3 regions of the Psychrobacillus sp. FSL K6-1267 genome follow, and region 2 is predicted to be linked to each of the others. Evidence: riboswitches for the same ligand, from Rfam matches in the RefSeq annotation. Region 2 holds a riboswitch; each other region holds the start of a gene.
The links. A riboswitch is a leader RNA that binds a small molecule or an ion and turns the genes downstream of it on or off. The one in region 2 is predicted to bind lysine.
Positions count from the first base shown of each region.

Region 1 (8,291 bases), 1.2 Mb from region 2:
AAATGTGGAAAGAGCAAACGCGGGTCTTTCAGCATTAAAATATGATTGGGAGCTTGGAAGAGTAGCGCAATATAAATCACAGGATATGCACGATAAAAACTATTTTAGTCACACTAGTCCTGTCTACGGAACTCCATTTACAATGATGAAGAATTTTGGAATAAGCTATAAATCTGCAGGAGAAAATATTGCTATGGGTCAAAAAACAGCCGCAGCAGTAGTAGATGCTTGGATGAACAGTGAAGGTCATAGAGCGAATATCTTAAACAAAAACTATACTCATATTGGTGTAGGTTATGTAAAAGACGGTAACTACTGGACACAAATGTTTATACAAAAATAAGTGAAAAGAGTGCAAATGACGGTGGTAGCCAAGTCATTTGCGCTCTTTTTTTGCGGTTTTCCGATAAGGTGAGAAAAATGAAAAGCATAAATTATAAATAGCTAAAGTTGCGCTTTAAACGAATTCTTTCTGTGGAGTATAGCGATAAGCCATACTGTCGCATGTAATGTGAAACCAGCTTATCTCATGTTTTTTTTATAATATAAAGTTTCATGTGAAACATTTTTCGTCCCGTTCAAAATGGAAATTCTCCTAGAAAGGGGCTTCAACCAATCAACGAATGGTCTAAGAGATCCTAGAATGTATATGGAGGCTTTTAAAGCGGGCTTTATTTGATTGGAGCGGCAGTCGGAGACTCCGGTGGGATGAGTGAGACAGATAAGACATCACAAACGACGCGCAAGCGACAGTGATGGCTTATCCTCACCCCACGGAAAGCGTCCGCTGAGAGCGGAAATCAACCATCACTTGTTAATCAAATAGTCAAAGTGAAAAGTATTTTATTAATAGCTTTAAATAAATGAGTTAGTTTTATCTATATTCCTTTCTCTTTACTATAAAACTTATGATTGGAGCGGCAGGCGGCGCCTCTTGTGGGACGACTGAGACAGATAAGACCTCATAAAAGATGCGCAAGCGACGGTGATGGCTTATCGCTCCCCCTCGGAACCTATGCCCAAAGGGAAAAAGAAAAAGTATGATAAAGTTGAAAATGCGTTTACTTTAGCAGACTTTTCTTAGCAATTCCTCGGATTATTAGCTTTTTTTAAATGGGTAATGAAATAATTCTAAAGAGATTACAATCTAATAATAGTAATATTTTGTTTAATCAATAGAACACATGTTGACAGATGAAAATCTCTGTTGTAGACTATGAACAATAATTGAATATAACCTCGCTTTATAGAAGTGAGGTAGAGGCGCGATATTTAACAGTCCTTAGTGGAGCTTGAGTAGCTGTGATGCTAGGGAGAAGGAAATGTCGCCGAAGTTTGTAATAAACTCATTATTACATGCTGGGTCTGCAGTGAATAATTGCAGGACTGTCCGTTATAAACGTCCCGGTTTATAATGGTGTGCTATCTCATGGGGAAAAGTAGAGGATTTAGGGCAACCATACATATATGACCTGAGTCTATCTCAGGTCTTTTTTTGTACGGTTGTCCTTTTTGTATGCTTGCATACATATACTAATTTTAAAAAAGGAGATTAATAGAGATGAAAAAAAGACTATTCACTTTAACATTATTACTATCAACCATTTTACTGCTTGCAGCTTGTGGAACAAAAGAGGAAGAAAGCGTTGGATCAGCTTCTGATCTAGATACTTTTACAGTAGGATTGGAAGCAGGATATGCACCATTTAACTGGACTCAAATGGATGACAAAAATGGTGGCGTAAAAATTGACGGTAATGCAGAATATGCTGGTGGTTACGATGTAGAAATTGCTAAAAAAATAGCTGAGGGCTTAGGTAAAGAGCTCGTTGTTGTTAAAACGGAATGGGACGGTTTAGTCCCAGCCCTAACATCCGGCAAAATTGATGCAATTATTGCGGGGATGTCACCAACTGCAGAGCGTAAAAAAACAATTGATTTCTCCGAAAACTATTATACTTCCAACTTTGTCATGGTGGTAAAAAAGGGCGGGGCATTTGAAAATGCTACCTCTATTCAAGACTTTAAGGGAGCGAAAATTACTGGCCAATTAAATACTTCTCACTACGGAGTTATTGACCAAATTGAAGGAGTAAAAAAACAACCGGCATCAGATAATTTTCCTGCAATGCGTGTGGCACTAGAATCTGGAATGATTGACGGCTATGTATCTGAACGTCCAGAAGGGATTAGTGCTTCATCAGCAAATGATAAATTTGTAATGATCGAATTTACAGAAGGATTCGTGGCAGATGAAGAGGAAACAGCCGTTGCAGTAGGATTGAAAAAGGAAAGTGACTTAACAGACAAAATCAATAAAATTTTAGCAGGAATCTCAGAAGAAGAGCGACAAGAAATTATGGACAATGCTATTTTAAATCAACCAGCTGCAGAATAAGCATATAACAACGGCTGCTACTATTTTGCAGCCGTTTCATTATTTACAGCATTTACTTACTTTCCTTGGTAAGTGTGTTTATGGGGTCAGCTAGTATGTAAGGAGGAAGACTATGAGTTTAGAATGGATTATATCCATCATTACAAATAATTGGCCAATGTTTTTACGAGGAGCCGGAGTAACCCTCTTAATATCCATTATTGGAACAATCTTCGGAGCTATCATCGGTTTGCTGGCAGGAGTTATAAGAACTGTTCCTATGCCAGAAAAGGGGATTAAAAGATACTTTCTTAAGCTGGTTAACTTAATGCTCTCTATTTATATAGAGTTTTTCCGTGGCACACCAATGATAGTACAAGCAATGGTTATTTTTTACGGCTCCTCATTGGCCTTTGGATTAGACATGGATCGTCTACTCGCTGCTATTTTCATTGTTTCTATTAACACGGGTGCTTATATGGCGGAGATTGTTCGAGGCGGAGTTATTTCCATAGACAAGGGTCAATTTGAAGCCTCTCAAGCAATAGGGATGACGCATATTCAAACGATGCTTCATATTGTGTTACCTCAGGTTATCCGCAATATACTTCCTGCAACAGGTAACCAATTTATCATTAATATTAAGGATACCTCTGTGTTGAATGTAATCGGAGTCACTGAGCTGTATTTCCAAACAAAATCAGTTGCAGGAAATAACTTTAGATATTTTGAGTCATTTTTTGTAGCTTGTATCTTGTATTTCATCATGACATTTGCCGTTACCTTGATATTACGTCATTTTGAGAAGAAATTGGATGGACCTGAAAACTATACAGTCATTGGTCAACCGATGCAAATGGCAGTCCTACCAAAAGGTCCACATGAAAATCAGTAAGCAAAGGAGGAGCAACTATGGAAAAGGTAATTGAAATTCAACATTTAAGCAAATCCTTTGGAGCACATGAAGTATTAAAAGATATCGATTTCTCTGTTAAAAAAGGCGAGGTTGTATGCATCATTGGCTCTTCTGGATCGGGAAAATCGACTCTTCTCCGCTGCATTAATTTGTTGGAAAAGCCAAGTGGTGGGCAAATCATTTATCAAGGGGAGAATATTCTCGATAATAAGCACGATATCCATTCCTACCGAACGAAGCTTGGAATGGTCTTTCAACAGTTTAATCTGTTTAATAATCACAATGTGTTAGGTAACTGTTCAGTTGGACAGGTAAAGGTATTAAAGCGTTCTAAGGAAGAAGCCGAGAAAATTGCACTGAAATACTTAAACGTTGTAGGCATGGATGGCTACGTTAATGCTAAACCAAAGCAATTGTCCGGAGGTCAAAAGCAGAGAGTTGCTATTGCACGAGCCTTGTCTATGGAGCCTGATGTAATGCTTTTTGATGAGCCTACATCAGCACTTGACCCAGAAATGGTGGGGGAAGTGTTAAAAGTAATGAAAGAGCTTGCGAACACTGGTTTGACAATGTTAATTGTTACTCATGAAATGGAATTTGCCAAGGAGGTTTCCGATCGAGTAGTCTTTATGGATAAGGGAGTTATTGCGGAGGAAGGCCCTCCAGAGCAAATTTTTAACAATCCTCTACAAGATCGAACGAGAGAATTCTTAAAAAGAACATTGAAATAAACTCTAGGTTGTTAGTATCAATTCACCTTTTTGTGTAGAAAAAAAATAGATAAAATAGTATATTGGTAATATATGCAATGGATAAATTATCAAATCTATGTAAGGCTTCCCTTTTAAAAGAAGAGGAAGCCTTTTATATAAGGAAAAAAACTAGAGGTGTTTTCATGAATGAAGTACTAAAACGAAATAATGTAAAAGTAATAGGGAACAAGGAAAAAGTAATAATGTTTGCCCATGGTTTCGGTTGTGATCAAACCATGTGGAGACATATTGTCCCTTCATTTGAAGAAGAATATCAGATTGTTTTGTTTGATTATGTTGGGTCAGGAGATTCAAATTTAGAGGTTTATAATTCTGAGAAATATGGTTCACTTAAAGGCTATGTCCAAGATGTGCTAGATATAATAGAGGCATTGAAGCTTCACGAAGTAATCTTTGTGGGACATTCCGTCAGCTCCATGATTGGTATGCTAGCTGCCATTCAAAAACCTGAGGCATTTAAAAGTTTGGTTATGATTGGTCCATCCCCAAGGTATCTTAATGATAGAGAGTATTTTGGAGGATTCGAAGAAAGAGATATTTATGAAATGTTAGATATGATGGAGATGAATTTTATAGGATGGTCAAGCTATATGGCTCCAATAGTAGCCGCTAATGACGTGCACCCTGCGGTGGCAAAAGAAGTAGAAAAAAGTTTTAGCTCAACCGACCCGAAGATTACAAAGCAATTTGCGGAGGTGACATTCTTTTCCGACCATCGTAAGGATTTAGAGAAATCATCTATTCCAACATTAATCATCCAATGCTCAGAAGATAGTATTGTTCCTATTCAGGTAGGTGAATACTTACATCGCCATATTGAGAAAAGTGATTTTAAAATAATGGATGTGAAGGGACATTATCCTCATCTAAGTCACCCACATGAAACAATACAGCTGATTAAAGAGTATCTTTACCAAATGCAGTGAAGGGAATGGTATATGTATGGATGAGCGTTTAAATCTTGCGCCTTGTGGTTACGTTACTATCAGCCAAGAAGGTATGCTAATCGATATGAATAAAACCTTCCTTCAAATGACAGGGTTTATGTATGAAGAGATTGCTCAAAAGCATATAGAAACAATTATGTCTAAGACTAATAAGTTTATATTTCATACTTATTTTTATCCCTATATTCGATTATACGGACACGTCGAAGAGTTATTTCTAAGTCTACTGCATAAGGATGGTCAAAGCGTTCCAGTATTGTTAAATGGAAAAAAAGCAAATCGAGAAGGTATAGAGGTAATTGATTGTGTAATGGTTTCTATGGGGAAGAGAATAGGCTATGAACAAGAAATTAGACTAGCAAAAAAACAGTTGGAGGAAGCGTTCCGAGAAAAGGAACTGGCGCTTTCTAAATTAGAGGAATTGCATGAGGAAATAGAGGAAAAGCAAGAAAGACTTATTGAACTAAATGGTAAGCTAGAGAAATTAGCCATAACGGATAAATTGACTGGTTTAAAAAATCGTCGTTATTTTCATATCAAGCTAGAAGAGATGATTATGCAATTTGAGCAGAACAAACAGTCCTTTTCCTTATGCTTAATAGATATTGACCATTTTAAGCAGGTCAACGATACTTGGGGTCATGCGATGGGAGACCAGGTGCTAGAAAGGTTGGCCAAGATAGCAGAAGAAACTGTACGTCCGAAAGATACGGTGCTTAGATACGGCGGAGAGGAATTTATTGTACTTCTCCCACTAACAAATGCACAAGAGGCTAACCATCAGGCGGAACGTTTAAGGTTGGAAATTGAAAAGACTACTTGGCCAATTGACGAAATTACGATAAGTGTAGGAGTTGCAACTTACACGTCTGAGGATACTCGTACAACAGTGGTGGAGAAGGCGGATCATGCGTTGTATTATTCTAAGAGGAATGGTCGAAATAGAGTTACCCATATAAACGACTTATAGGGGGAATATAAATGGTTGCTTTTAGTGTTATTAAAAAAGACCAGGAATATTGGTTAGCTGACCAAATAAAGATGGATATGTCTAAAGATGAATACTGGTCAAAATTGAAAAGTCTTTTAAAAGATTGGAAGGACGAACAGGTGAATTACCTTTCCCTTCTAATGGATGAAGAATACGAACAACAGCTAATGAATGAAGGCTTTTATAAGGTTTCCTCTATTGTGGAATATACACGTCTACTAGATGAAAATTTTACTCTAGATGATGCTTTTCATGTGTTAACTCTTTCAAGAAGTTCGCTTGTAGACGAGGAATTTGCCCTATTATACGATAAATGCAGAAGTGGATCTGCAAACAAAAATAATTTATTTTCCATTGAACAGATAATGGAAGCCTTTGTGAATGAGCTAGGATCTAATTGGCGTCATTATTGTCATATTTTCTTTAAAGGTGAAGAACCCATGGGTATCAGTATTCCGCATATAGAAGACGGAACGGTCGAAGAAGGCAGGCTATTTTACTTTGGAGTAGTACCAGAACAGAGAGGCAAAGGTTTCGGAAAAGTATTTCATCTGTATTCTCTAGAATTATTAAAAAAAATGAACGCCACTTATTATGTAGGAAGTACAGACGAAAACAATGAATATATGATAAGAATTTTCCAAGCAAATGGTTGCATATTAAGAGATAAAAAAGGAATTTATCGGATAGATAAATTAAACTAGGTTAAGCAAAAAGGAGCATGTGATGTTAAATCACTCGCTCCTTTTAATATTACTTATTTAGTGGAAATAGCTTCTACAGTAGAAGCCACTTTAGAAATTATTAATTCACTTCCTAATAGCGGAGATTCTTTAGAAGCCTCAGCAGAACCAGGTTCTGGACGTTTATGGGCTTCCTTGAAGATATCACTATTTCTCCAAGCTTGGAAACCTTCTTCATTTTCCCAATACATATTTACATTCATTTCATCATATTCAGTTGTACCTTGTGTAATAGTAACCTCTACTTTGATGAAGCCTTCCATTTCTTGAAGTGGACTTGGCTTTGTAAAATTTGGAGCCATTCTTTCAGCAAATCCTGGTTTTGTTTTAATACGATTTGTTACGATAATCATTAGACATTCTCCTTTTTTACTTATTTGAGTGTAATTATAACATTTCCTATACGATATATCTTTTCATAGTATCTAAACAGATATTCATCGGCAGATCTTTTAATGAGGAAGCTTAAGGGGTAAAGTAGACGAGCTAGCATGAATTCTACTAAAAGGAGGAGAACTAGATACGTCCTAGTAAGAATATGATTAGATCTTCTAGCTTTTTCACATAAACAAATTGAATTTTATGCTCAAGTGCTTCATTATTATAGATACAAGACTTTTCATAATCAATAAACAGACGATTATGTAAAAGAAATACATTTACACGAAGGAAGTAGTTTATGTCGGAAGCAAATATAACTCGTTTAGAGGTTGATGGCAAGGAAATTATTTTAATTGGTACTGCTCATGTCTCTAGGTTGAGCGCTGAGCAGGTTAAAGAAGTGATTGAAAAAGAAAATCCTGATTCCGTGTGTATAGAGTTAGATGAACAAAGATATCAATCTATTACTGATAATAACAAATGGAAAGAAACAGATATTTTTAAAATCATAAAAGAGAAGAAAGCGACTTTATTATTGATGAACTTAGCTATTTCTTCCTTCCAAAATCGTATGGCCAAGCAGTTCGACATTAAACCAGGCCAAGAAATGATTCAAGGAATTGAAAGTGCAAAAGAAACCGGAGCAGAACTTGTACTAGCTGACCGTAATATCCAAATAACATTCTCTCGTATCTGGCATAATCTTGGTTGGTTAGGTAAGTCTCAGCTTCTTACATCGGTTTTCTATAGCATCTTTAGTAAAGACACCATTTCCGAAGAAGAGCTAGAGAAGATGAAATCGCAGGACACTTTAAATGCAGTACTTGCAGAATTTACAGAGTCATTTCCAAGGCTGAAAACACCTTTAATTGATGAACGAGACCAGTTCTTAGCTCAAAAGATTAAGGAAGCCCCGGGTAAAAAAATTGTAGCAGTATTAGGAGCGGCACATGTTCCTGGTATTACAAAAGAAATTTACAAACATCAGGATTTAGAAAGACTTTCTACAGTCCCACCTAAATCAATTTTACCTAAAATAATTGGATGGTCGCTTCCTATCCTTATCATTGCATTGATCGCTTATACATTTATAGCAAACCCAACAGCAGGATGGGATCAGGCATGGAGCTGGATTATTTGGACGGGAACGATGGCAGCAATTG
Region 1 covers NZ_JBBOOR010000001.1:4,097,487-4,105,777, reverse strand. Annotated here, with positions in the region: gene safA (SafA/ExsA family spore coat assembly protein) at 1-343, shown strand, start outside; lysine riboswitch at 1,251-1,433, shown strand; gene MHB55_RS21090 (transporter substrate-binding domain-containing protein) at 1,562-2,398, shown strand; gene MHB55_RS21085 (amino acid ABC transporter permease) at 2,511-3,272, shown strand; gene MHB55_RS21080 (ATP-binding cassette domain-containing protein) at 3,290-4,024, shown strand; gene MHB55_RS21075 (alpha/beta fold hydrolase) at 4,189-4,992, shown strand; gene MHB55_RS21070 (sensor domain-containing diguanylate cyclase) at 5,009-5,983, shown strand; gene MHB55_RS21065 (GNAT family N-acetyltransferase) at 5,995-6,708, shown strand; gene MHB55_RS21060 (heme oxygenase) at 6,762-7,100, opposite strand; gene MHB55_RS21055 (TraB/GumN family protein) at 7,427-8,291, shown strand, end outside.
Region 1: it holds a riboswitch for lysine, as region 2 does, so the genes downstream of both, MHB55_RS21090 (transporter substrate-binding domain-containing protein) here and MHB55_RS14780 (Na+/H+ antiporter NhaC family protein) in region 2, are expected to answer to the same signal.

Region 2 (8,291 bases):
GGCTACCGCTGTTACAACTACGTGTTTTAGATTCATAATGACAACTGAATCTGCTACTCGCTCTGGTTCTGCCAAGTCTAACTCGTTAGGAAGACCTGTCTTTACAGCACAAAAACGACAAGCTCTTGTACACACAGCTCCTAAAATCATGAATGTCGCAGTACGTCGCGATCCCCAGCATTCATGAATGTTTGGACATCTTGCTTCTTCACAAACTGTATTTAAATTATTTTCACGCATTAATTTTTTTAAGCCTTTATAATCCTCATTGGTATTTAACTTTATTTTTAGCCAGTCAGGCTTGCGTTCATGCTGTTCTTTTGGTGGTTTACACGCTGTCACGATTCCATACCCCATTCCCATTAATCTGACTTTACTGATGTCAATGTACCATATTATTAGAATTCAAACAACCTTCTAAAATCAACGGGCAGAACTATTGAACCACTCTTTTGCTTCTAATCGACCAAAAGGCAAACAACAAAACAATTATAATTATAACTGTTATTAACCCTATCAAGACAGAGCTTGTTAAGCCTAGTACCAAGTAACCTACTGCTGCAATAATTGCGCTAATAATAGCATAGGGCAGCTGAGTCATTACGTGGTCAATTACATTAACACCTGCTCCTGTGGCAGACATAATAGTCGTATCGGAGATTGGTGAGCAATGGTCTCCAAAAACTGCTCCTGCTAAAACAGCAGCTAAGACTGGAAGCAATAATTGAGGCTCAATCGCCATGATGATACTCGCTCCAATAGGAAGTAAGATTCCAAAAGAACCCCAAGATGATCCAGTTGCAAAAGCCATAAATGCTGTTAACACGAACATTAATACAGGTATCACACCTACTGGTACATTGTTTTCCGTAACTAAAGTAGCTAAAAATGCTCCAGTTTCTAAAGCTGTGATTAAATAAGACAACGACCAAGCAAACACTAATATCAAAATAGCTGGAAGCATAGATTTAACACCTGTGCATATGGCTTTCCACACGTAAGTCATGTTTGCCTCTGGGTTCGTTTTAAATTGGCGTATATATAAAATCATTGCGATTATACTAGCTGTCAGTCCCCCTATAAATAACGAAAGAGGTACATCTGTATGTTCAAAGATTATAAAAATGTCTAAAACTTTTCCTGAAAGGCTATAACCCGTCCAAAACATACTTCCTAAAGTGACAACCACTAAAGAAATAATAGGAAGTAATAAATCAATCACCTTACCATAATTATTTTCCGGGAAATCACCCTCTAAATCTCCAGGATTTGTTTTCTCCGGGTCAAAAAGTACGCCTGTATCCATCGCTCGTCTTTCATGCTTTTTCATCTCAAACAAATCAAAGTCAGTCCATGCTGTAAAAAAGACCAATGCTAATGTTGCGATTACATAGAAGTTCATCGGTGCCATTAACACAAATGCCTCCAGCGGTGTATAATCAGTCACCGCATGTGTAGCAAAAATTACACCAAGCTGACTGATTAGGAAAGCTCCCCAACTAGAGACTGGAGACACTACACAAACTGGTGCAGAGGTGGAATCGATAAAATAAGCAAGCTTTGCACGAGAAACTTTATGAGAGTCTGTAATAGGTCTAGCGATTTGCCCAACTGCTAATGCATTAAAATAATCATCCACAAAAATGATAATCCCCAAAAAAGCAGTTAAAAGTTTAGATCCTCTTTTTGTTTTGATTCTTTTGATAGCCCAAGCAGCAAATGCTGTGCTACCACCGGAAAGACTAACGAAAGCTGTTACTACTCCTAATAATAATATAAAAGCTAAAATATATATGTTATATACGTTTAACCCACCATCCCAAAAGGATACTTTAAATGAGTCCCATAATAAAAGAAAAGATTGTACTGGGTTAAAATTCTCTACAAGTAATGCGGCGGAAAGAATCCCCGCTCCCAATGAAAGTAAAACTCTTTTAGTCACTAAAACCATAATAATTGCCAATAATGGTGGCACTAACGAAAAAATAGTATTCTCCAAAACTGTTCCTCCTTAAAAATCGAAAAGCCAACCTATAAATATATATAGGTTGGCTTGATTATGAACTATAAGTTAAATACTTACTTCATTTGTAGCTCCCCATCTATACTTAAGTATAAATGACAGTGTTATTTTTATTCAAAATAACCCCAACTAAGTATCCTATGACTATTAATACTTAGCTTCGGCAAAGCTTCCTTTCATCTACGATCAACGGTGTCAACCTCCTGTAAATTACTCTTAAGCCTCGCAGCCTCTACCTATTCATTATTCATTTCTTTCTATTCTAACAGGCTTTTATAAAAACCGCCTTTTTTTTAATCTTCCGGCAATGGTATTGGTACCTCCACTGATGGAGCAGCAGACCCATCTCCTCCGGTATAAATATGAGGCACCTGTCCCTGTACTAAGCCCATTGCAACAGGGATATTTTGTTCAACTACACTCATTTTGCTCGCAAGTGGCACAATGATTTGTACATTTACTTTAATATGGATACTAATTTCTACATAAGCATTATTTATCCCAAACTCTGTTATGGTCGGCACTACATTGGACTGAACATTACCTATTACATGGAAACGAATCGGGATTTTAGGCCCTAAGTTTCCGATTAGAGGTATATTTGTAGCCTGCCCCATCGGCACAAAGAATACTACCCCACCTTGATCTTCCATTGTATGTTTATCATATTCAATATCATCCAAGTAGGGAAGACTAGAAAGATTTCCTTTTTCTGCCTGTTCCAAATGAGATTGCACTAAACTATTTGTATCAGAAAGTACTCGGTTGATAATCTCCGTATTAAACTTAGTCGTCACCATATTTTTACTATCTGAAGGAACTTCTTCAATAATATCGTTTACGTCTAACACATTTGCCGTACGTGAATTAATCGCTTTACTAATTACCATAGAGGCAATCTTATTAGTTTGTACTTCTGCATAATCTAAATAAGTTGGAGTCAGTTGGGCATTTATGTAATAAAACACCCAAGCTACCGACAAGAGAAAGCATGTCAAAAAGATAGCTAATTTACGTTGAGTGCTAAAAAATATAAAACGTTTCTTCTTTTTTCGATAAAACAACGAAAAAACCTCCTCATTACTTTTATGTAACAAGAAGGTCTTTTATGCCCTGCACTTATGCTCTTCCTTTATTCCGTACCATTTCACAACGTCTCGAATCGTTTCTGGCATAATATATTGTTTTTTTGCTGTTTTAAAGGAAGGAAAGAAATATCCAAATGTGAACATATCCAAAGTTGCCAGCCGGTAGGTGTCCTGGATAAGTAACGGACTTCCCTGTATGAAGATAACACCATCTTCTCTTTCAACTATTTGTTCAAATAATACATTACCTAAGAATTTACCACGAAAGCCTAGTCCTTTTACTTCGAGGTGAGGCCATTTATCATTTTTTGATTGCTCAATGATCTCTAGCAAATCTGCTCCACTTAATGTAATGATACAAGGATTAATAGGATGTGGAAGACATTGATGTAAGTCTCCAGCAGTTACAGGTCCCTCTGGTAAATCTTTTAAAAATATACCCGCTGGGAACATTGCACAATCAGCACCTGTATATTCGAGCAACCCTTTCCCAAAAAATTTAGCGAGCTCAGATTCATGAAACCATTCTTTTTCAAGCTTTACTGGATTATTAAATACAGTATGAGAAAGCTGGGCTTTTCCTTCATACTCCCAACGACTTTGGAGTTTGCTTGCATATTCAGGTACGGGTAGCTCGTCGGTCGGATATACCTTAGCCTCTTTTGAAACAATCTTCTTGCTAATATGATCAAATTCTAATATTACACGTCCAATATACATACCAAATTTGCCTGTAGCAGCCTGCAAAGTGTTCCCTAACCATTTCCCCTCCTCGAACAAATGATGGGTGTGAGCGCCTAAAATAAGATCCAATGAGGGTATTTGTTCAATCAGAATTTCATCCTGTGATTTTCCCAAATGTGACATACATATTAGAATATCTACTTGTGAGGAAATTTCCTTACACACATTTTTTAATCGTGGTATAGGGTCCTGTACATGCCAGCCAAGTTTTTCATAGTAAACGCCATAATCTGCCGTGGCAGCAACAATTCCAATTTTAATGCCAGAGGGGGTTTGATGAATTTTGTAAGGCTTTACCCAATTAGGAATCTCTCCATCCAAGTTAGTAAAATTTGAAACAATTACTTCAAAATTTGCTTCTGTATATAAAGAGTCTAATTCCTCATGACTAAGCGTTATCCCTTCGTTATTACCAATTGTCACATAGTCATACTTTGCCTCGTTTAAAAGCTTTACATTGCCCTTCCCCAGAGTTCCTTCTGTATAAATATTGGAGCGATCCACGTGATCCCCAATATCTAAAATAAGATAGGAATCCTTCTTTTCATGCATCTTTCTTTTATTTGAAAGAAAGTGATGGATTGAAGGCCAATTTTCCAAATGACTGTGCAAGTCATTTGTATGATAAATATAAATCGTTTCTTTCACCCTCTCCACCTCTTTCATATGTTTTAACCATTTTATAATTTTCTTTTAAAATAGCCCATCAATAATGGAGCGGATTCCAAGTAACAGTAACACTATCCGTAAGGCAGTTACTAGTGTTTCCGAGTTCAACTTTTTGTTCAGCTTTGCACCAATCTTCGCACCAATATATGCAGCAGGGATAACGGGTATGGTATATAGCCATGGAACATTTCCTAATGATATATGGGTTGCCGAATTGACAATAGACGATAAAAACACCATAAACATGGAAGTACCCACTGCAACATGTGGAGGAAAAAGAAATAACAAAATCATAGCAGGTACAATCATCGATCCTCCACCGATTCCAAATAACCCTGAGGCAAAGCCAATTACAAACGTTAAGGAAACGGCAAACCAAATCGGAAAACCATATACATATGTATTTTCTCCATCCTTAAACGTCCGCTGCTTACCATGATTAACAAACCATTGAACCGGCTTCAAATACTTACGAACAAGCAATAGAATAGATAGGGCAACGAGTAATATACCAAAGTATAGGTTAAATGACGGGAGATCTAATCCTTTATTAACCCAAGCACCTAAAATAGTACCCGGAATACTGCCAATAAAAAATATAAATCCACTTCTAAAATCTACTGTTTTAGACTTCATATAGGATAGAGTAGAAGACAGGCCAATAAAGATCATCATGACAACCGAAAGACCCACCACACTTTGTGGTGTAATATTTGGTATCAAATCAAGCGTAGTACCAAGAAAAAGTACTGCGGGCACTAAAATAACGCCGCCCCCTAGCCCTACCAAGGCACCTATCACCCCGGAAAAAAGACCGCTAAGCACTAATAAAAACCACTCCATTTAAAATTCTCCTTCGAAAAGATTTAGTTGCTTTGGAGCAAGTCCGTCAAATTCAATATCTAACATGTGTTGAAAGGATTTAGCATTTTTAGCCGCATGACCGCCTGAATTGTTATTAAATAACACAAGCACCTCCGAAGCCTGCTTTGATAGAGTTTGACATATTTGTTGAATATATTGGAGCTCCTGTTCATTATAATCATATAAATAGCGGACTTCTCTCCACTTTTCATTGTTACCAGGATTCTTCCATCCGTAAAAGTTTCTACCGTGAAGACGAACCAATACTTTATCAGAAGTAGCAATCGGAACTACAGGTATACTCCCTTCCCCATTTTGCGGCTCATCACAAACGCTATGATGAAAATTATTTTCCTTCAAAAATTGGATGGTCGACTCCTTATATTCTGGAAGATACCAGGATTGATGGCGAAACTCGATTACCACCTCAAAATCCTTTAGTTCTTCCCTTATTCTCCTCATATATTGAACATTGTCCTTCTCACACTGAAACCAAGGCGGAAATTGAACAAGCACCATCGCCAGCTTCCCCGCCTCCTTCAGAGGACGAAGCATCTGTCGGTAGCTCTCAAACATTTCCTCTGACGTTTTAAAAGGGTTTTCTCCTCTGAGATGACCCGTTATTCCTTGATAGGCCTTTACAATAAATTGAAAATTATCAGGAGTCTCTCGAATCCATTTTTCTATATTCCGTTGTGGTTGAATCGCATAAAAGGACGCATCCAGCTCTACAATTGGAAAATGTGCACTATAATCTTGCAGCTTCTCCTTAGGCGACGAAACGTATAAATCTGGGTGATCCCCCCAACCAGTTAAACCAATCTTAATCATCAAACCACCTCTTTATTAATACTTAGTATCATATCATTTCCCTAACCAATCAGACAAAAAAATAGACCAAATATCCACTTTTCTAATAATTATTAAATAAGTTTTGTGGGCAGCAGGTGAAGTGTTTTGAAAAAATTGTTGCAGTAACAGGCCAAAGCATTGCGAGAAAACAAAGTGTTGCGTATATCAGGGGAAGTGTTGCACAGAGCGAGACAACTGTTGCGTGACAGACCCCAAGTGTTGCAGGAACCGGCCAAAGCGTTGCGAGAAAACAAAGTGTTGCGCATATCAGGGGAAGTGTTGCACAGAGCGAGACAACTGTTGCAAGACAACGCCCAAGTGTTGCAGGAACAGGCCAAAGTGTTGCGGAAAAGACCCAAAGTGTTGCGAGAATCTTACTTCTCACCGCCTGAGTCCCCTCCTGTTGCTAAATATCTTTACCCTGTTACCTATTTCTTGACACTTACTCGGATGTTGTAATTTACATGCCATTGCTGGAGCTATTATATAGACAAAATATTTTTTTAGTGGTTGTTCCTAAAATTTAAATTTCCTTTGCGAAAACCTTTCTTGCAAATTCTAAAAAGTTCTTTTCTTCTCTTGGGAAAATTGTTAAGTCCTCGTGCCAAATTTCAACAAATGACCAATTCTCCGTAGGCAAAAATCCAATCGCATCACCTGAAAAGTTGTCTCCGAATAATAAAACCTTTTTTATTTCAGGATTATTGGCTACATCATATATTTCTTCTGCTTCAATTAATCCACCATAGAACATAAAATATCCATCAGCTACAGATCCAAACCCTACTTCCATTAAAAAATCTCTATAATCCTGCGGTATATCACCATATATTAAATTCTCGTCTACTTTAGATTTTGATAACTTCCTAAACCCATGATTGATAGACGATTGAGCTATTTCTTCGAGAATTTTACTGTAGTTCTCCACCTTTTATTCTTCCTCCTATTAATAACTACCTTAGAAAATATCTAAATGAGTCTTTGAATTTGTCTGTTTAAAAGTTTATATACACCTGGATAACTTTCATTTGTAATAATATTTACCGTCTCATTGTGCTCCAATTCCCCTACTCCAAGTAAATATGATAATGTCTGTGCCAAACATTTTTTGGCATCAAAGTTTTTTGGCATACTCCAATACGGATTTTCTAATAGTTTTTTATAACGTTCTTTATGCTGACATCTTAATAGCAACTTATACAAATTTTCATAATTTCCTTCACTGATAAACCTTTGAATTATAACTTCATACATTTTCAGCTCACCTATTTTTATCAGAAGTTTTATCGCAAGTGCTAAACAAGTTTCTTCATTAAATTTAGTTGGCTTAATGATTTTTTTCACCTCATCTTTTTTAATCTGCGTTTTATTAATTTCTTATTCTCTCTTTGTAATAACGTCAATTTGTTTCTCACTTTTATATTCAACTTTTACGAGTACGAGTCGCCGACTGTTGTTCCAATCAACAAAGATTTAACTTGCCTAAATATATTATATATTTAATTCCATAATTATACAATTTAATGAAATATAATTAACCTCTTTAAGGTAGCTATAATATTTCCCCATTTTAAATAAAAAAAAGAAGACGAACTTAAAAGTTCGCCTCCTACACTTTAGGAAAATGCACATCGATCCAATATTGGTTCGATTGATTTTCATTATACATTTATTATTGAATCAAAGTTAATAAAATATTAACCGATAGATCCTTCCATCTCGACTATCGATTCGCGCAAGTTCTGACTAAAATTGCATTACCACGCTATTACCCCCTAATAGCGCAAGATTCTTTTTAATGTTTTTTTTAATATAAATGAATTAATGGTATCAAAAATGGTATCACGGAAAGCTTTTATTATATAGGAAGAAACTAATTAGATATAGAGTAGTCTAAAGTGATTTGCCATTTTTTAAGGTAGCGATTTTATGGATATGGTTACTGAAGCCAGTGTAAAAAATATGCAAAGTAATATTGTTTTATTTTATGTCCAAACTTACCCTTGCTTAAATACAAGCTGTTAACTTCTTCTATAAATAGTATAATTGTT
Region 2 covers NZ_JBBOOR010000001.1:2,886,243-2,894,533, forward strand. Annotated here, with positions in the region: gene lipA (lipoyl synthase) at 1-342, opposite strand, end outside; gene MHB55_RS14780 (Na+/H+ antiporter NhaC family protein) at 437-1,999, opposite strand; lysine riboswitch at 2,084-2,266, opposite strand; gene yunB (sporulation protein YunB) at 2,317-3,087, opposite strand; gene MHB55_RS14790 (bifunctional metallophosphatase/5'-nucleotidase) at 3,130-4,503, opposite strand; gene MHB55_RS14795 (sulfite exporter TauE/SafE family protein) at 4,549-5,367, opposite strand; gene MHB55_RS14800 (DUF72 domain-containing protein) at 5,368-6,219, opposite strand; gene MHB55_RS14805 (SMI1/KNR4 family protein) at 6,764-7,168, opposite strand; gene MHB55_RS14810 (hypothetical protein) at 7,210-7,584, opposite strand.

Region 3 (8,291 bases), 280 kb from region 2:
TGACGCTGCAATCATTGTTATAGCAGAGAATGGATACCATCAGTCTCAGGTTTCTAAAATAGCTAAACAAGCTGGTGTGGCAGATGGAACAATCTATTTGTACTTCAAAAACAAGGAAGATATTTTAATATCGGTTTTTGAAGAAAAAATGGAAGTTTTTGCGGATAACTTGAAGGAAATTTTAAAAGAGAATATCAGTGCTTCTGATAAGTTGTATAAAATGATCGAAAATCATTTTAAGGTGCTTGCTAGTAATAGGCATCTAGCAACTGTAACTCAATTGGAGCTACGTCAATCTAACCTAGCGTTACGTTTGCGAATAAATGCTATCTTAAAAAATTATTTGACATTACTCGACACTATCTTAAAAGAAGGTATTGAAAACGAGGAATTCGAAAATTCTGTAGATATTCGCTTAGCAAGACAAATGGTTTTTGGTACAATTGATGAGACGACTACTTCCTGGGTGATGAATGAGTATAAATATGACTTAGTCGGACTAACAGAAAAAGTACATCGTCTATTACTAAAAGGTATAACAACCTAAAAGGGATGTGGGTAGATGGAGTTTTTGTCATGGAATGTCGAAAATCATGTAGCAACCGTTACACTGAATCGTCCTCCTGCAAATGCATTAGCTAGGGGTGTTATTTTAGAGGTTAATAGCTTGCTAGATGAGGTGGAGCACGATGAAAATGTTCGTGTTATCCTTCTCAAAGGGGAAGGTCGATTCTTTTCTGCAGGAGCAGACATTAAAGAATTTACCACTGTGACTTCTGGAGAGGAGTTCTCGAAGCTAGCTTCTAGCGGACAAACTATATTCGAAAGAGTCGAAACATTTCCAAAACCGGTGATTGCAGCCATTCATGGTGCAGCACTTGGTGGGGGACTTGAGTTGGCCATGAGCTGTCATATTCGATTGGTCGCTGAAAATGCTAAACTTGGTTTGCCAGAGCTACAGTTAGGTTTAATACCTGGCTTCGCTGGTACCCAACGCCTTCCACGATATGTAGGGTTTGCTAAGGCGGCAGAAATGCTACTAACAAGTGAACCAATCAGTGGAAAGGATGCGGCAGCATTTGGGCTAGCTAATCATGCTTACCCAGAGGAAGAATTGTTTGAAAAAGCAGGGGAGCTAGCAAACAAAATTGCTACGAAAAGCCCTGTTGCCGTGAAGGCTGCTTTGGAAATGCTTCAATTTGTGAAGACTTCATCTTATCATGAAGGGGTAAAAGCAGAAGCAAACGCTTTTGGAACAGTATTTGTTTCAGAGGATGCCAAAGAAGGTATTTCAGCATTTATTGAAAAAAGACAGCCTGTCTTTAAAGGTAAATAACAATATTGGGAGGACTTCAACATGAATATTTATGTTCTAGTTAAACGCACGTTCGATACAGAGGAGAAAATTGTTGTAAGTGGTGGAAAAATTCAAGAGGATGGTGCTGAGTTCATCATCAACCCATACGATGAGTATGCAATCGAGGAAGCTATCCAAGTTCGCGACGCACACGGTGGTGAAGTTACAGTCATTACAATGGGTGGCGAGGATGCTGAAAAGCAACTACGTACAGCTTTAGCAATGGGTGCTGACAAAGCAGTTCTGATCAATACAGAAGATGATGTTGAAGAAATGGACCAATTCACAGCGGCTCATATAATTTCCGAATACTTAAAAGACAAGGATGTAGATTTAATCTTAGCTGGAAACGTTGCGATCGATGGCGGTTCAGGTCAAGTTGGACCACGCGTTGCAGAATTATTAGGTATAAACTATGTAACTACTATTACTAACCTAGAAATCGATGGAACAACTGCTACGATCAAACGTGACGTTGAAGGGGACACAGAAATTTTAGAAGCATCTTTACCTCTTTTAGTTACTGCACAGCAAGGTTTAAACGAGCCACGCTATCCTTCTTTACCGGGAATAATGAAGGCTAAGAAAAAACCTTTAGAAGAACTAGAATTAGATGACCTTGATATTGATGAAGATGACATAGAGGCAAAAACAGAAACAATAGAAATTTACTTACCTCCTAAAAAGGAAGCTGGAAAAGTTTTAGAGGGAGAACTAGCTGATCAAGTAAAAGAGTTAGTGAGCCTACTTCATTCAGAAGCGAAAGTAGTATAACTTTTACGGTTAAGTTTCTAGTAATCTATGAACTATCTTGTTAAATAAAGAGGGTTCGAATCATTTATTAAATGGGAGGAACAAATCATGTCTAAAAAAGTATTAGTTTTAGGGGAAGCACGTGAAGGTGCACTTCGTAATGTATCATATGAATCAATCGCTGCAGCAAAGCAAATTTCTGACGGTGGGGAAGTAGTAGCAGTATTACTAGGAGATGCAGTTCAAGATTTAGCTGCTGAGCTAGGAAAATACGGTGCAGACCGTGTGATTACTGTAGAGCATCCACACTTGAAACAATATACTTCTGATGGCTATGGTCAAGCTTTTATGGCTGTAATCGATCAAGAAAACCCAGAAGCAATTGTATTTGGTCATACAGCTCTTGGAAAAGATCTATCTCCTAAAATCGCTAGTAAATTACAAATCGGTCTAATTTCCGATGTAACAGCTATCGAAGGAGAAGGGGAAGATGCAGTATATATTCGTCCAATCTATTCTGGTAAAGCCTTTGAAAAAGTTAAAGTTAAAGAAGGTATTAAGTTCATCACAATTCGTCCAAACAACATCGCACCACTTGTAAAAGACGATAGCAAATCTTGTGACGTTTCTTCTCTATCAGTTGACGTCACAAACCTACGCACAATCATTAAAGAAGTAGTACGTAAATCTACTGAAGGCGTAGACTTATCAGAGGCGAAGGTTGTAATCGCGGGTGGACGTGGAGTGAAGAGTGAGGAAGGATTTGCACCATTAAAAGAGCTTGCGAACGTGTTAGGTGGAGCAGTTGGAGCTTCTCGTGGAGCTTGTGATGCTGACTACTGTGATTATTCACTACAAATCGGCCAAACTGGTAAGGTTGTAACTCCTGACCTTTATATCGCGGCTGGTATTTCTGGAGCAATTCAGCATTTAGCAGGTATGTCTAACTCTAAAATTATTGTGGCGATTAACAAGGATCCAGAAGCTAATATCTTTAAAGTCGCTGATTATGGTATTGTCGGAGACTTGTTTGAAGTTATCCCGATGCTAACAGAAGAATTCAAAAAACTTAAAGTGAATGCATAAAAAATGCTCGGCTCTTTAAGGGCCGAGTTTTTGTGTGAATAAATGAAATTTACGTGTGTAAGCTAAATTGTAGATGAAGCATTTTTTGTCTGCTATAATCTATTTAGAGTTAATAAAGGAGGAATTATATATGGCAATTGTTCATGGAACAGATCAAACCTTCTCACAAGAAGTTGAAAAAGGATTAGTATTAGTAGATTTTTGGGCAACATGGTGCGGACCTTGTAAAATGATTGCTCCAGTTCTAGAAGAAATGGATGCTGAAATGAGCGAGAAAGTTAAAATCGTTAAAGTTGACGTAGATGAGAACCAAGCGACTGCAAGTCAATTCGGTATCATGTCAATCCCAACATTAGTGTTATTTAAAGATGGTCAGCCAGTAGACAAAGCTGTTGGTTTCCAACCAAAAGAAGCACTAGTTCAATTCGTTGAGAAAAACGCATAATAATAAAAACCGGGTCCTCTAAGGCGCCCGGTTTTTTTAAACAGGTGATGAGATGAACGAACTAATTCAACAGAAATGTGCAATCCTACCAGATCAACCGGGCTGTTATTTGATGAAGGATCGGCAAGGCACTATTATATATGTAGGAAAAGCAAAAGTATTAAAAAATCGTGTAAGATCTTATTTTACCGGTTCACATGATGGAAAAACTCAAAGATTAGTACAAGAGATAGTGGACTTTGAATATATCGTTACATCGTCTGAGCTAGAGGCATTGATTTTGGAGCTCCATTTGATCAAAAAGCATGATCCAAAATACAATATCATGCTCAAGGACGATAAGACGTACCCATATATAAAAATTACAGGGGAAAAGAACCCAAAGCTAATTATTACAAGACAAGTAAAAAAGGACAAAGGGAAATATTTTGGACCCTATCCAAACTCCCATTCTGCCCATGAAACGAAAAAGCTGCTAGATAGACTATATCCATTAAGAAAGTGTCAAAAGCTACCTAGTCAAGTTTGTCTTTACTATCATATTGGTCAATGCTTAGCTCCATGTGTAAAGGAAATTGATGAACCAACATACACAGAAATAATTCACGAAATCTCTAGTTTCCTTAATGGCGGACATGGTAAGGTCAAGAAAGAACTGACTGAAAAAATGAACGCTGCAGCGGAACAGCTTGAGTTTGAACGAGCTAAAGAATACCGCGATCAAATTGCCCACATTGATCAAGTTATGGAAAAACAAAAAATGACGATGAATGATTTCACGAACCGTGATATTTTTGGATATTCAGTAGACAAAGGGTGGATGTGCGTCCAAGTCTTTTTTGTGCGTCAAGGTAAACTGATAGAAAGAGATGTGTCTCTATTCCCGATGTATCGTGACCCGGAGGAAGAGTTTCTTACGTTTCTAGGCCAGTTTTATGCCAAACCTGAACACATCAAGCCAAAGGAAATATTCGTCCCAAATACTACCGATTTGGATTTGGCGTCTGAGCTGCTGCAAATGAAGGTCATTATTCCACAAAAGGGAGCAAAAAAGAACTTAGTAGATCTGGCTCAAAAAAATGCTTCAATTGCACTGAAAGAAAAATTTCACTTAATCGAACGTCAAGAGGAGCGGACAATTGGGGCTGTAGAGGAATTAGGTCAGTTGATGGGAATTAGCATGCCAAGCAGAATCGAAGCATTTGATAATTCACATATCCATGGGACAGATGCAGTTTCAGCCATGGTAGTTTTTGTTGATGGCAGAGCATATAAAAAAGATTATCGTAAATATAAAACTAGAACAGCAGCCAAGCATGATGACTACGGAGCGATGCGCGAGGTTGTTCGAAGAAGATACACAAGAGTCCTAAAAGAAAGACTGCCACTTCCTGACCTTATCATTATTGATGGTGGTAAAGGACAAATCGAGGCTGCTCGCGAAATTATTGAGGATGAATTGGGCTTAGATATACCTATTGCAGGACTAGCCAAGGATACTAAGCACCAAACTTCTTCTTTGCTGTATGGTGATCCCTTAATGATTATACCTATGAAGCGGACTAGCGAGGCATTCTATTTATTACAAAGGATTCAAGATGAGGTCCATCGTTTTGCTATCACATTCCATCGTCAACAAAGAGGGAAGCATACGATTGCTTCTTCATTAGATGGAATAGAAGGAATCGGACCAAAGCGAAAAAAACTACTACTCAAGCATTTTGGCTCCGTCAAACGAATGCAAGCTGCATCTAGGGAAGAGTTAATCGAATCTGGGCTTCCTAGTAAATTGGCAGATAATCTAATCGCTCATTTTCAGAAAAATTTATTGTCTTCTGAATAATCTTATGTTATCTTTAAAACAATTTAATATTCACTATTCAAACAGTGAAGATAGAGGTGCGAATTGCAATAGTACTAATCAAGAGGATGAAAGATCCATTGAGGGATTAGGAAAGGGTTGTTCGCCGAAATATAGAAGAGCTTTTCCTTTTCTATGTTGGTTCTGTATTTAAGAGATGCAGGATTGTCAGAATATATATTCTGGAGGGCTATCTCACATGGGCAATTGTTTTTTGACCGTGTATGAGAAGAGTTAGCTTTCCGCAATCTTGTGGAAAGCTTTTTTTATTGTATCCCGACAGAGACAAAAGGGGAGATAGGTTAATGAGTAAAATTGTTATGAAATTTGGCGGAACTTCTGTAGGCACTCTCGACAAAATAGCGAATGTCGCAAAAAGGATTCAAAACGAAAAAGAAAAAGGCCACGATATTGTAGTAGTTGTTTCTGCAATGGGCAAAACAACTGATGATTTAAATTTGTTGGCAAGTAAAATCACCGATAGTCCTGTAAAAAGAGAGATGGATATGTTGTTGTCAACAGGTGAACAAGTGACGATGTCCTTGCTTGCAATACAATTGAACACACTTGACGTGGAAGCCCTATCTCTCACAGGTTGGCAAGCAGGCATCCAAACAGACGATGTACATAGAAATGCGAAGATCAGTCAACTAGATGGCAACAAGATAAATGAATATCTTGAAGGAAACAAAGTAGTAATTGTCGCAGGATTTCAAGGGATTTCTTTGACGGGGGAAATCACTACCTTAGGAAGAGGAGGATCAGATACTACTGCCGTTGCTGTTGCAGCTGCGATAGATGCAGAAATATGTGATATTTACACAGACGTAGATGGCATCTATACTTCAGATCCTCGTTATGTACTAGATGCTAGAAAACTAGAGCAGTTGGAATATGATGAGATGTTAGAGTTAGCCAATTTAGGCGCTGGAGTGTTGCACCCCCGAGCAGTGGAGTTTGCTAAAAACTATAAAATACCACTTAGAGTACGATCAAGCTATGAAGAAACAGAAGGAACAATTTTAAAGGAGGAAGTAGATGTGGAAAATAATTTAGTAGTACGTGGGGTAGCGTTTGAATCAGATATAGTACGTTTGACTATAGAGTATGAAGTGCCTTTTAATGGTTCGCTAGCTTCCATTTTCACTACACTTGCTAATAATAATATAGACGTAGACATTATTGTTCAATCAATCGTTGAGGGAATGAAGCCTACAGTTTCGTTCTCTATCAAAAAGGAATCACTCTCAGAAGCAATTGAGGTTTTAGAAACAAATAAAAAAACTTTAGGTTTTACTTTTGCTGATTTTGAGGTTGGCCTAGCTAAAGTATCGATAGTAGGATCAGGAATGGTATCTAATCCAGGTGTTGCGGCCCAAATGTTTGACCGTCTTAGTAAGGAGAACATACCTGTCAAAATGGTAAGCACCTCAGAGATTAAAGTTTCTGTAGTAGTCCCCCAGGGTAATATGATCCAAGCTGCTAATGCCCTGCATAATGAATTTGAATTGGCTATCAGCCGATAATTCTATATTTAAAGAGGATTGTCGTTTTACCTACAATCCTCTTTTTTGTATACATGCTGTTTTATCGCGAACTCTTTAAATCCCATTTTATATGAAAAGTGACCATTCCAGTTTTTTTGACAAGCTCATCATAGCACTCGGTCTCATAGCCGCCAATTTTTTGCTGCTGCTCCGCAAGAAAACCTGCCTCTAGTCTATGACTTCTGCTAATCCCACTTTGAGGCAAATTAAAGGTTTCTAATATGTAATGAGCCGAATCCTTTGAAGTCTTTTCTAATTCAAGCTTTCCCCAACCAGCTTCTTGGAAGAAAGAGATGGCTTCTTCCATTGAATAGAGAGGAAATTTACGAGCGAGGTCTTTACCTGCCCAGTATAAAATATCTTTTTCATGTTTTCCGAGAATAGAAGCAAGCACGTGATCTCTTATTATTTCGTATCCAAAGGAAGTTACATGTGAATGTTCTTTTTCATTCAAGCAGCAACCCTTCTTTCTAAAAGAAAATGTAAATAAAAAACTATGAATCTATTTTAACATAAAATTTTTCTCGGGGATGGAATACTTTGTGAAAAGTTAATCTAATCATTATAGGGAAATGTGTCTGAAAGATGAATAAAATAAAGAAACATACCTTGACGCTCCAAAATGATGAGAGTACAATGGATATGTCATAAATTCGTAACAAGAAGGTGTGAACATGTGATGATTTATTGTTCTATTACAATAATTTAATCATCGCTAATTGGAAATCTGAGGGGGGTTACTGTTTTGTCGAAAGATCGCGAATTTTACATGCGTCGATTACATTCTTTACTAGGGATTATTCCAGTTGGATTATTTTTGACGCAACATTTAGTAGTTAACCATTTTGCTACAAGAGGAGAAGAGGCTTTTAACAAAGCTACTCATTTTATGGAAAGCCTTCCATTTGTGCTATTGCTGGAAATTTTCGTAATTTATATTCCTTTATTATTCCATGCATTTTATGGTATCTATATTGCATTTACTGTTAAGTACAATCCAAATAGATATGGCACATTAAGAAACTGGTTATTTATTTTACAACGATTCACAGGTATTTTCCTAGTGGTATTTATTGCATGGCACATTTTTGAAACACGTTTCCAAAAAGCAATTGGTGCAAAAGAAGTTAACTTCAATATGATGAATGAAATCTTATCGAATCCTTGGATGTTAGCGTTTTATATTGTTGGGGTAGTTTCAGCTACATTCCACTTAGCTAACGGTATTTGGTCATTCCTTAT
Region 3 covers NZ_JBBOOR010000001.1:2,601,342-2,609,632, reverse strand. Annotated here, with positions in the region: gene MHB55_RS13285 (TetR/AcrR family transcriptional regulator) at 1-547, shown strand, start outside; gene MHB55_RS13280 (enoyl-CoA hydratase) at 563-1,336, shown strand; gene MHB55_RS13275 (electron transfer flavoprotein subunit beta/FixA family protein) at 1,358-2,131, shown strand; gene MHB55_RS13270 (electron transfer flavoprotein subunit alpha/FixB family protein) at 2,219-3,196, shown strand; gene trxA (thioredoxin) at 3,327-3,641, shown strand; gene uvrC (excinuclease ABC subunit UvrC) at 3,694-5,484, shown strand; lysine riboswitch at 5,528-5,703, shown strand; gene MHB55_RS13255 (aspartate kinase) at 5,808-7,028, shown strand; gene MHB55_RS13250 (YslB family protein) at 7,090-7,503, opposite strand; gene MHB55_RS13245 (succinate dehydrogenase cytochrome b558 subunit) at 7,795-8,291, shown strand, end outside.
Region 3: it holds a riboswitch for lysine, as region 2 does, so the genes downstream of both, MHB55_RS13255 (aspartate kinase) here and MHB55_RS14780 (Na+/H+ antiporter NhaC family protein) in region 2, are expected to answer to the same signal.